DNA from 2 places in the Janthinobacterium foliorum genome. Region 1 is predicted to be linked to the other one. Evidence: predicted binding sites of a transcription regulator. Region 1 holds the regulator's gene; the other holds the start of a gene.
The links. The regulator FliA, encoded in region 1, starts transcription of late flagellar genes. The targets are predictions, from matches to a motif close to CTAAAGTTTNNNNNNNNNNNGCCGNTA.

Region 1 (4,197 bases):
GCGGTTGCGCGCGCGCCCTTCCGGCGTCTCGTTCGGCGCCACGGGAATGTTGTCGGCGTGGCCCACGGCCGTCAGGCGTGACGCCTGCACGCCGCTGGCGATGAACAGGCGCACCACGGCGCTGGCGCGCGCGGCGGACAATTCCCAGTTCGAGGCGAAGTTCGAATTGCTGATGGGCTGGACGTCCGTATGCCCTTCCACCTGCACGTCGTGCGCATCGTCCTTCAGCAGCACGGCGACGGCGCGCAGGGCCTGGTCCGACTCGGCCGTCAGGCGCGCCGCGCCCGGGTCGAACAGCACGCTGGCGTTGATTTCCACGCTGACGCCACGGCTCGTCTGCGTGACGCGCACCTTGCCTTCCTTCACCAGCGGCGCCAGGGTCGAGGTCAGGTCCTGCGCCAGGCGCGTCATGTGTTCGCGCTCGCGGCGGATGGCTTCCGTGCGGCGTTTCAGGGCGGGGTTCGGCAGCGGGATGGCTTGCGGCGCTTCCATGACGATGGGCGGCGCGCCCTTTTCCAGGCTAAAGGCCTGGCCGATGGCATTCTGGAAGACGCGGTACTTGCCCTCGTTGACTTGCGAAATGGCGTACATGACGACGAAAAAGGCGAACAGCAGGGTGATGAAGTCGGCGTACGAGATCAGCCAGCGGTCCTGATTGTCCGGTTCCTCGTCATACTTCCTGCGCGCGCGCCGCATCATGGTCAGTGCTCGTGCAGCAGGCTGGAAACGCGCTCTTCGATGATGCGCGTATGGTCGCCGGTGGCGATGTCATACATGACGGCGGCCGTGATCTCATACTGCAGCACGCGGCGCGTGACGATGGCCTTGAGTTTATTGGCCACCGGCAGGAACAGCAGGTTGGCCAGCCCCACGCCGTAGATGGTGGAGACGAAGGCGACGGCGATGCCGCCGCCCAGCTTGCTGGGATCGGTGAGGTTTTCCATCACGTGGATCAGGCCCAGCACGGCGCCCAGGATGCCGATGGTGGGCGAATAGCCGGCCGCCGATTCCCACACCTTGACGGCCTGGCGCTCGGCCAGCTCGTAGGCGGTGATTTCCACGTCGAGCAGCTGGCGCAGCTTGTCGGGCGCGATGCCGTCGACGATCATGCGCAAGCCCTTGGCATTGAAGCGGTCGGCCGTGTTTTCCATCAGGCGCTCGAGGGCCAGCGGGCCGTCGCGGCGCGCCGTCAGGCTCCATTGCCCGATGTCGCGCGCCAGCGCGGCTCGCGTGTCGGCCGGCGGCAAGAACACCCAGCGCAGCATTTCCAGGCCGCGCACGAAGGTGCGCAGCCGCGTTTGCAGCAGCACGGCGCCGAAGGTGCCGATGACCACGATGGCGAAGGCGGCCGGCTGCAGCAGGGAGGCCATCTTGCCGCCTTCCAGTGCCTGGCCGACCAGCAGGCCCGCCAGCGCCAGCGCCAGCCCGATTACGCTGGACCAGTCCACGCCTGCTCCCTCAAGGTTGCGCGCAGGCGCGCGACGGCCTGGGTATGCAGCTGCGAGACGCGCGATTCCGACACGCCCATCACCGCGCCGATCTCCTTCAGGTTCAGCTCTTCTTCGTAGTACAGGCCCATGAGTATTTTCTCGCGTGGCGGCAGCGCGTCGATGGCATCGATCACGGATTGCCGGAAGTCGGTATCGAGCAGGGAACGCAAGGGGTCGCTGTCCTCGTCCACGCAGTGGCGGTCGAGGAAGCTGTCATTGCCGTCCGGATCATGAAAATCTTCGTAGTACACCAGCTGGTGGCCGCCGCCGTCGCCCAGCATTTCCTGGTAGTCGGCCAGCGACATTTTCAGCAGCTTGGCCACTTCCGACTCCGTCGGCGGGTGGCCCAGGCGCTGCTGCAGGATGCTCATCGCCTCTTCGATCTTGCGCATGTTCTGGCGCATGCTGCGCGGCAGCCAGTCGCTGGTGCGCAATTCGTCGAGCATGGCCCCGCGGATGCGCAGCACGGCATAGGTCTCGAACTGCGCGCCATGCGTTTCCTCATAGCGGCTGATGGCGTCCAGCAGGCCGATCATGCCGGCCTGGATCAGGTCATCGACCTCGACCGAAGGCGGCAATTTCGCCTTCATATGGTGGGCCAGACGCTTCACCAGCGGAATATGCTCCGTCAGCAAATAGTCCTTGTTCGATTTCCCTTTGACCGTGTACATAGGCTGCTTATTGTTTTCTCGTCTTATCTGATGCTACGGTTGCTGTCAGGCGCTGAAATGGTGGGCGCTCCCCGTCTGGCACAAGGTGGAACCGAGCACCGGCGCCGCCGAACGCACCAGCCGCTCGGCCAGACCGCGAAACGCCACCGAAGCGCCCGCCAGCGGAAACGCATCGACCACGCTGCGGCCCAGGCGCGCCGCGCGGTGCAGATACTCATCGGCTGGCACCGAGCCCATCGAGGTCAGTTTCACGGCCAGATAGCGGCTCGCCGCCTGCGCCATATTATCGTATACCACTTTTGCCTCGGATTCGGAAGCGCCGGTGACAAGAATGCCGAACGGGCGGCGTCCCAGTTCCTGGTTCAGGCGCTTGATCAGGCAGTAGGCCGCCTTGATCGAATTGGCGCTGTTCGACACTTGCACGACGATATCCGAAGACGCCATCAGCGGCACGGGGAAGCACTCGCCCTGCTCCGCCACCACGCCGTCGACCAGCACGATACCGCTCTGGCGCGCCAGCACCTCGAAGGTCTTGCCCAGGCGGCGCGTGTCGTCGTCGCCCGCATAGTCGTGGCTATCCATCAGATGGTTGCGCGCCCCCATGTAGGCCACGCCGAAGCCCTGCGGCACCTGGTGGATCACCTGGTTCAGGCCGCACTGCTGGCGCGCCACGTCGAGCAGGCTGGCGCCATGCGCCAGGCCCAGGCGCGCTGCCACGCCTTCGCTGCCGCCGCTGGCGTCGACCAGCAGCACTTCATTGCCGCCATAGGCCAGCGACGCGCCCAGGTTGACCAGCATGGCGCCCTTGTCATCCTGCGGCGTGGCCGACAGGAACGTCATGACGCGCGGCTGCGGGCCGGCCAGCATGCGGCGCAGGCCTTCGGCCTGGTCGAAATCGAAATTAGCCAAGATGCACCCCGCGTGCTTCATTGTTGCGGGCGGCCGCCTGCGCCATCAGCAGCGGCAGTTCGGCGTCGGAAAACTGCGTCGCCGCCGCATCGCGCTTGAGCTTGAAGGCGCGGTCGATCAGGTAGCCGCGGTCGGCCAGGTACAGGTCTTCCGGCACGCGCTGGCCGTTCGACACATAAAACAGGTTGAGTTTCTGGCGGATCACCACGTCGAGCACGTTGCCGATCGACGCCGCCTCATCGAGCTTGGTCATGATGCAGCCGGCCAGGCCGCTGCCCTGGTAGGCGCGCACCACTTCGTTGAGGGTTTCCTGCGTCGCCGTCGAGTTCAGGCACAGCAGGCGTTTCACGTCGGCGCCGGCGCCCGACAGCATGGCCACCTGCTCCGTCACCATCTGGTCGCGCTGGCTCACGCCCACCGTATCGATCAGCACCGTGTGCTTGTTCTTGAGTTCCTTCAGGGCGATGCGCAAGTCCGCCTCGTCCTTGACGGAATGCACCATCACGCCGAGGATCTTGCCGTAGATGCGCAGCTGCTCGTGCGCGCCGATACGGTAGGCATCCGTGGTAATCAGGGCCAGCTTCTCCGGGCCGTGGCGCATCACGCAGCGGGCCGCCAGCTTGGCCGTGCTGGTGGTCTTGCCCACACCGGTCGGGCCGACCAGGGCAAACACGCCGCCCTGCTCCAGCATGGCGTCTTCATTGGCCACGGTGTTCAGGTTGCGGCTGAGGACAGTCTTGATCCAGCGCATGCTTTGCGCGCCATCCAGGCCGGCGGGCAGCTTGTCGATCAGGTAGCGCGCCAGGCTGGCCGAGAAGCCGGCCGCCAGCATTTCGCGCAGCACCACGGCTTTTTGCGGCTCGCGCTGCTGCGTCGAGCCCCACGAGATTTCCGCCAGCTGGGTTTCCATCATGCCGCGCATGGCGCGGATTTCATTCATCATGCCGCTCATCTCGGCGGCGGCGTTCTCTTTCACGTGCGCCAGCGCGCTGGCCATCATCTGCTGCATGCGGGCCATGTCCATGGGCTCGGCGGCTGGCTGGCGCGGCGCGGCGGCACGCGGCGCGGCCGGGCGCTGGGCCGGGGCGGCCGCACGCTGCGGCGCGGCGAACTGGGTCTGCAACTGG
Region 2 (4,197 bases), on a different contig from region 1:
CGTCGGCGCTGGCCGGACGGCCAATGGCATGGGCATGATGATCAGCTCATCGCGCGCCATCATCTACGCCACGCCGCAAGCGGGCGAAGACTTCGCCGACGCGGCCCGCCGCGTGGCCATCGAAACGCGCGATGCGATCAATGCGCACCGTTCGGTTTAAATTGCATGCATAAAAAATGCCGGGCTAGCCCGGCATTGTTCATTGGTCGGTCGGCTTGGCCGCATGGCGTAAGCCGACATGAGTCGTCGTCGGCACTTGTCGGATTACGCTTCGCTAATCCGACCTACCCGACTTCGGTGTAACTAATCGCGCATGGGCGCGACCAGCTCCGCGTAGTCGTACAGCTCGCCCAGAATCTCTTCTCCCCGCTCATCGACCGATTCCGACAAGGTATCGATTTCTGTAAACAGCATTTCGATGGTGCGGGCACCGCCGTCGCCGTCGAACAGGCGGGCGGCGCGGTGCTGTTCCCAGCGCAGGCTTTCCGCTTCGCTCAGCGTTTGCGGGAAATTGCGGGCGCGGTAGCGGAACAGCAGTTCCTGCAGGCGCTCGTCGGCGAACGACGGGCGGGCCGTGGCCAGCTTGGCCGGCGTGTCGCGGCGCAGGGATTCGAGCAGGCGGCGGTCATCGTTGCTGACAAAACCATTGTACAAATCCTCATCCACGTCCAGGGCCGTGCTGGCGCCCGGGCGCTGGAACACTTCGGCCCAGATCGCATCCATGTTGGGCGCCGAGGCGGCCAGCCGGGCGTTGACCTTGGCGGCATCCACGTCGATGCCCCATTGCGCCGCCATGGCGGGCGACAAGGTCTTTAAGTTGCCCACCAGCATGGGTGACTTGTTCAGGTGCACGCTTTTCACGGGCAGGCGCGTCATGCCTTCGGGCATGGCGTCCTTGCGCGTAAACAGGCGCGTGCGGATGGTATCGGCGTCCAGTTCGAACAGCTCGCGCGGGTCATGGGCGCAATCCCAGACGAGGATTTCGTTTTTATTGCTCGGATGCGTGGCCAGCGGCCAGACGATGCCCAGGCAGCCCCGCTCGGCCGGGAACATGCCGGACACGTGCAGGAAAGGCTGGCGCTCGCCGGCGGCCAGGTGCATGCCCATTTCGCTGGCGACCTTGTCCTTCTTGTGCAGGGCCAGGCAGAATTCGAACAGCTTCGGCTGCCTTTCCTTGATCAGGCGGGCCAGGGCGATGGTGGCGCGCACGTCGGACAGCGCATCGTGCGCCGCTTCGTGCACCAGGCCGTTGGCCTTGCTCAGGTGTTCCAGTTTGAAACTGGTCTGGCCGTCGTCGCGCTTCGGCCATTCGATGCCTTCCGGGCGCAGCGCATGCGTCATGCGCACCACGTCGAGGATATCCCAGCGGCCGCAATGGTTCTTCCATTCGCGCGCATACGGATCGATCAGGTTGCGCCAGAACAGGAAGCGCGTGACTTCATCGTCGAAGCGGATGGTGTTGTAGCCCACGCCGATGGTGCCCGGTTCCGAGAAGGCCGCCTCGATGGTGGCGGCGAACTGGTGCTCGGGCACGCCCAGCTGCAGGCATTGCTGCGGCGTGATGCCCGTGATCAGGCACGATTGCGGGTCGGGCAGGAAATCATTGGCAGGCTGGCAATACAGCATGATGGGCTCGCCGATCTCGTTCAGGTCGGCGTCCGTGCGGATGGCGGCGAACTGCGCCGGGCGGTCGCGGCGCGGCTGGGCGCCAAAGGTTTCGTAGTCGTGCCAAAGGAAAGTCTGGGTAGTCATTGATGGTCGTTGCTTGCTTAATTGTTATCTGGTGTGTTATCTGGTTCTGCGGGCCGTTCGCAGCCGCCGCTTCAGTTTTCTGAAAACCTGCCGATACTACACGAGAGGATGGTCATCGTTGCGGTTCCCGCATGGTGGCATACATTGTCCGTTCAAGGAGGCTTATCGTGTCAATTCCCATCGCCACAGGCGCCAATTCCGCCTCTTCCCTGAGTTCCGTCAGTAGCAGTGCTGCCGGCAAGGAAGAAAAAGTCCAGCAAAAGGACGCCAGCAACACTGAAATGAGCGTTAACGACCGCAGCAAACTGCAATTGAATGCCTCCATCATGCAGGCATCGCTGAACGTGTCGATCGGTTCGGAAAACGAGCCGCTGGCGCTGCTGTACAAGACCGCCATCACGAACATCAATGAAGCGCTGAAAGGCCAGTATGGCGACGATGCGATCCAGAACGCGGCGTCGCAGGACAACAGCGCCGAAGCGACGGCGAACCGCATTGTATCGTTGTCGACGGGCTTTTTCGACGCGTTCAAGAAGCAGAATCCCGACCTGGACGACGATGCGGCCCTGAGCAAGTTCATGGACACCATCAGCGGCGGCATGGAAAAAGGCTTCAAGGAAGCGCGCGACATCCTGGGTGGCTTGAAAGTGCTGGGTGGCGATATCGCCGGCAATATCGACAAGACGTATGAACTGGTGCAGAAGGGCTACGCGGACTTCGTTGCAGCGCACAGCAGCAAGAAGGATGATGCTGCCAAGCCAGCCGACAGCAAGGCCGCCTGATTATTATTACGCCGTAAGCGGCTGAGAAAATGCGCAGGGCCAGGCGCATTGCCGAAGGCAGTACGAATGTACGACGAGGCAGTGCAACGACGCCATGGGCTTTTTATCAGGTGCTTACGCGGTTGCGTCCGCCGGCCTTGGCGCGGTACAGCGCCGCGTCGGCCGCCGCGATCAGGCCGTGGTCGTCCTGCTCCGGCGCCAGGCTGGCCACGCCGAAGGAGCCCGTGATGTGCGGCAGCGCGCTGCGCATGTCGGCAAAGATCACGGCTTGCTGCATGCGCTCGCACAGGCGCTCGGCCACGCGCAGGGCCACGTGTTCATTCGTGTCGGGCAAGATCACCATGAGTTCCTCGCCGCCGTAGCGCACGGCAAAATCCGTGGGCCGCAGGGCCGCGCCCAGCACTTGCGCGGCGATGCGCAGGGCCTGGTCGCCCGCCTGGTGGCCATGCGTGTCGTTGAAGCGCTTGAAATGGTCGAGGTCTATCATCACCAGCGACAGGGGCGCGGCGCTGCCGTGGGCCGTGACGATCATGTTTGGCAGCAAGTCCGTCAGCCAGGCGCGGTTGTACAAGCCCGTCAGGCTGTCGACCATCGATAGCTGGCGGTAGAACTCGCCCAGTTTCTGGCGCCGGCGCAGCAGGGCATTGGCGGCGCGGATGCGGAAGGACAGCAGGCGCAACAGGTTGCGCGCCAGGCCGTTCGACTGTTCGATCAATTCCCAGACGATGGCCGCGTCGATCACCAGCAAATCGGTTTCTTCCAATGCGGAAATAGCTGCCAGGTTGCTCGCTTCGTCGAGAACGGACTGTTCGCCCACGCTTTCGCCGGGCAAGACCTTGCTGACGGTGCCGTCATCCATGCCCGTGTGGGTGTCCGCGGCCACGGCCAGCGAGCCGCGCAGGACGATGTACAGACTGGCGCCGCGCGTGTCGGTGATGGCTTCGCCCGCTTCCAGGCGCATGACGGGGCAGGGCGCCAGCATGGCGGCCGTCCGGCTATCCGCTCCATCGCGAAATAGCTGTAAATCGCCGATGTTGCAGCCTGAAGCGCCGAAGTTGCCGATCTGTTCCACAGTCATACTTTCAAAAAGCCCGTGCCGCGCGTGCAGCGCGCCGGTCTCTTCATGATAGCGTAAAGCTGCCTCTACGGTAACGGTAAAGGCTTGCTTCCAGTAACTTTCTGTGAGAAATACGACAATTATTTCATTGTCGCGTTAATAAGTTGAAATGCTTGCAGTTTTGATATGACTGTTGTCGCGCAGGAAGGCAAAAGAGGAGGGCCGGATGCGCAAAGGCAGCCTTGAACGGCTGCCTCGTCTCTGGCTGGTGCTGCAGGTGGGAATTACTCGGCGGTTTCTTCCGCTTCGGCCGCATCGATCACGGCGTTCTTGCCGGTAGCGTGGCGTTTGCTGTCTTGCAGGCGGCCCAGGGCGCTATCGATGGCGCGTTTCAGTTTGTCGGTGGCGCCGGCAACGGATTGGTGCACGGTGGCGTTTTGTTCGGTGACGGCAATCGGCTGGTAGCCGGCGACACGGGCTTCCATGACGCAGCGGATATCATCGGCGCCGCCTTTCGGGCCATTCGTATCGCTGAGGTGGACTTCGATGCGGGTCAGGTTGTCGCGGAAGCGGCTCAGTGCGTTTTCAAGTACGGATTGCACATGT

Region 2: a site for FliA is predicted at 1,822-1,848, ahead of ACZ92H_RS24810 (DUF5610 domain-containing protein). Genes of this name have one in related genera too.

What each region holds. Positions count from the first base shown of each region.
Region 1 covers NZ_CDXDQE010000001.1:583,881-588,077, forward strand. Annotated here, with positions in the region: gene motD (flagellar motor protein MotD) at 1-696, opposite strand, end outside; gene ACZ92H_RS02650 (flagellar motor protein) at 702-1,448, opposite strand; gene ACZ92H_RS02655 (RNA polymerase sigma factor FliA) at 1,430-2,161, opposite strand; gene ACZ92H_RS02660 (MinD/ParA family ATP-binding protein) at 2,207-3,070, opposite strand; gene flhF (flagellar biosynthesis GTPase FlhF) at 3,063-4,197, opposite strand, start outside.
Region 2 covers NZ_CDXDQE010000015.1:61,358-65,554, forward strand. Annotated here, with positions in the region: gene pyrF (orotidine-5'-phosphate decarboxylase) at 1-160, shown strand, start outside; gene sbcB (exodeoxyribonuclease I) at 304-1,752, opposite strand; gene ACZ92H_RS24810 (DUF5610 domain-containing protein) at 1,920-2,534, shown strand; gene ACZ92H_RS24815 (GGDEF domain-containing protein) at 2,641-3,606, opposite strand; gene ACZ92H_RS24820 (HPF/RaiA family ribosome-associated protein) at 3,876-4,197, opposite strand, start outside.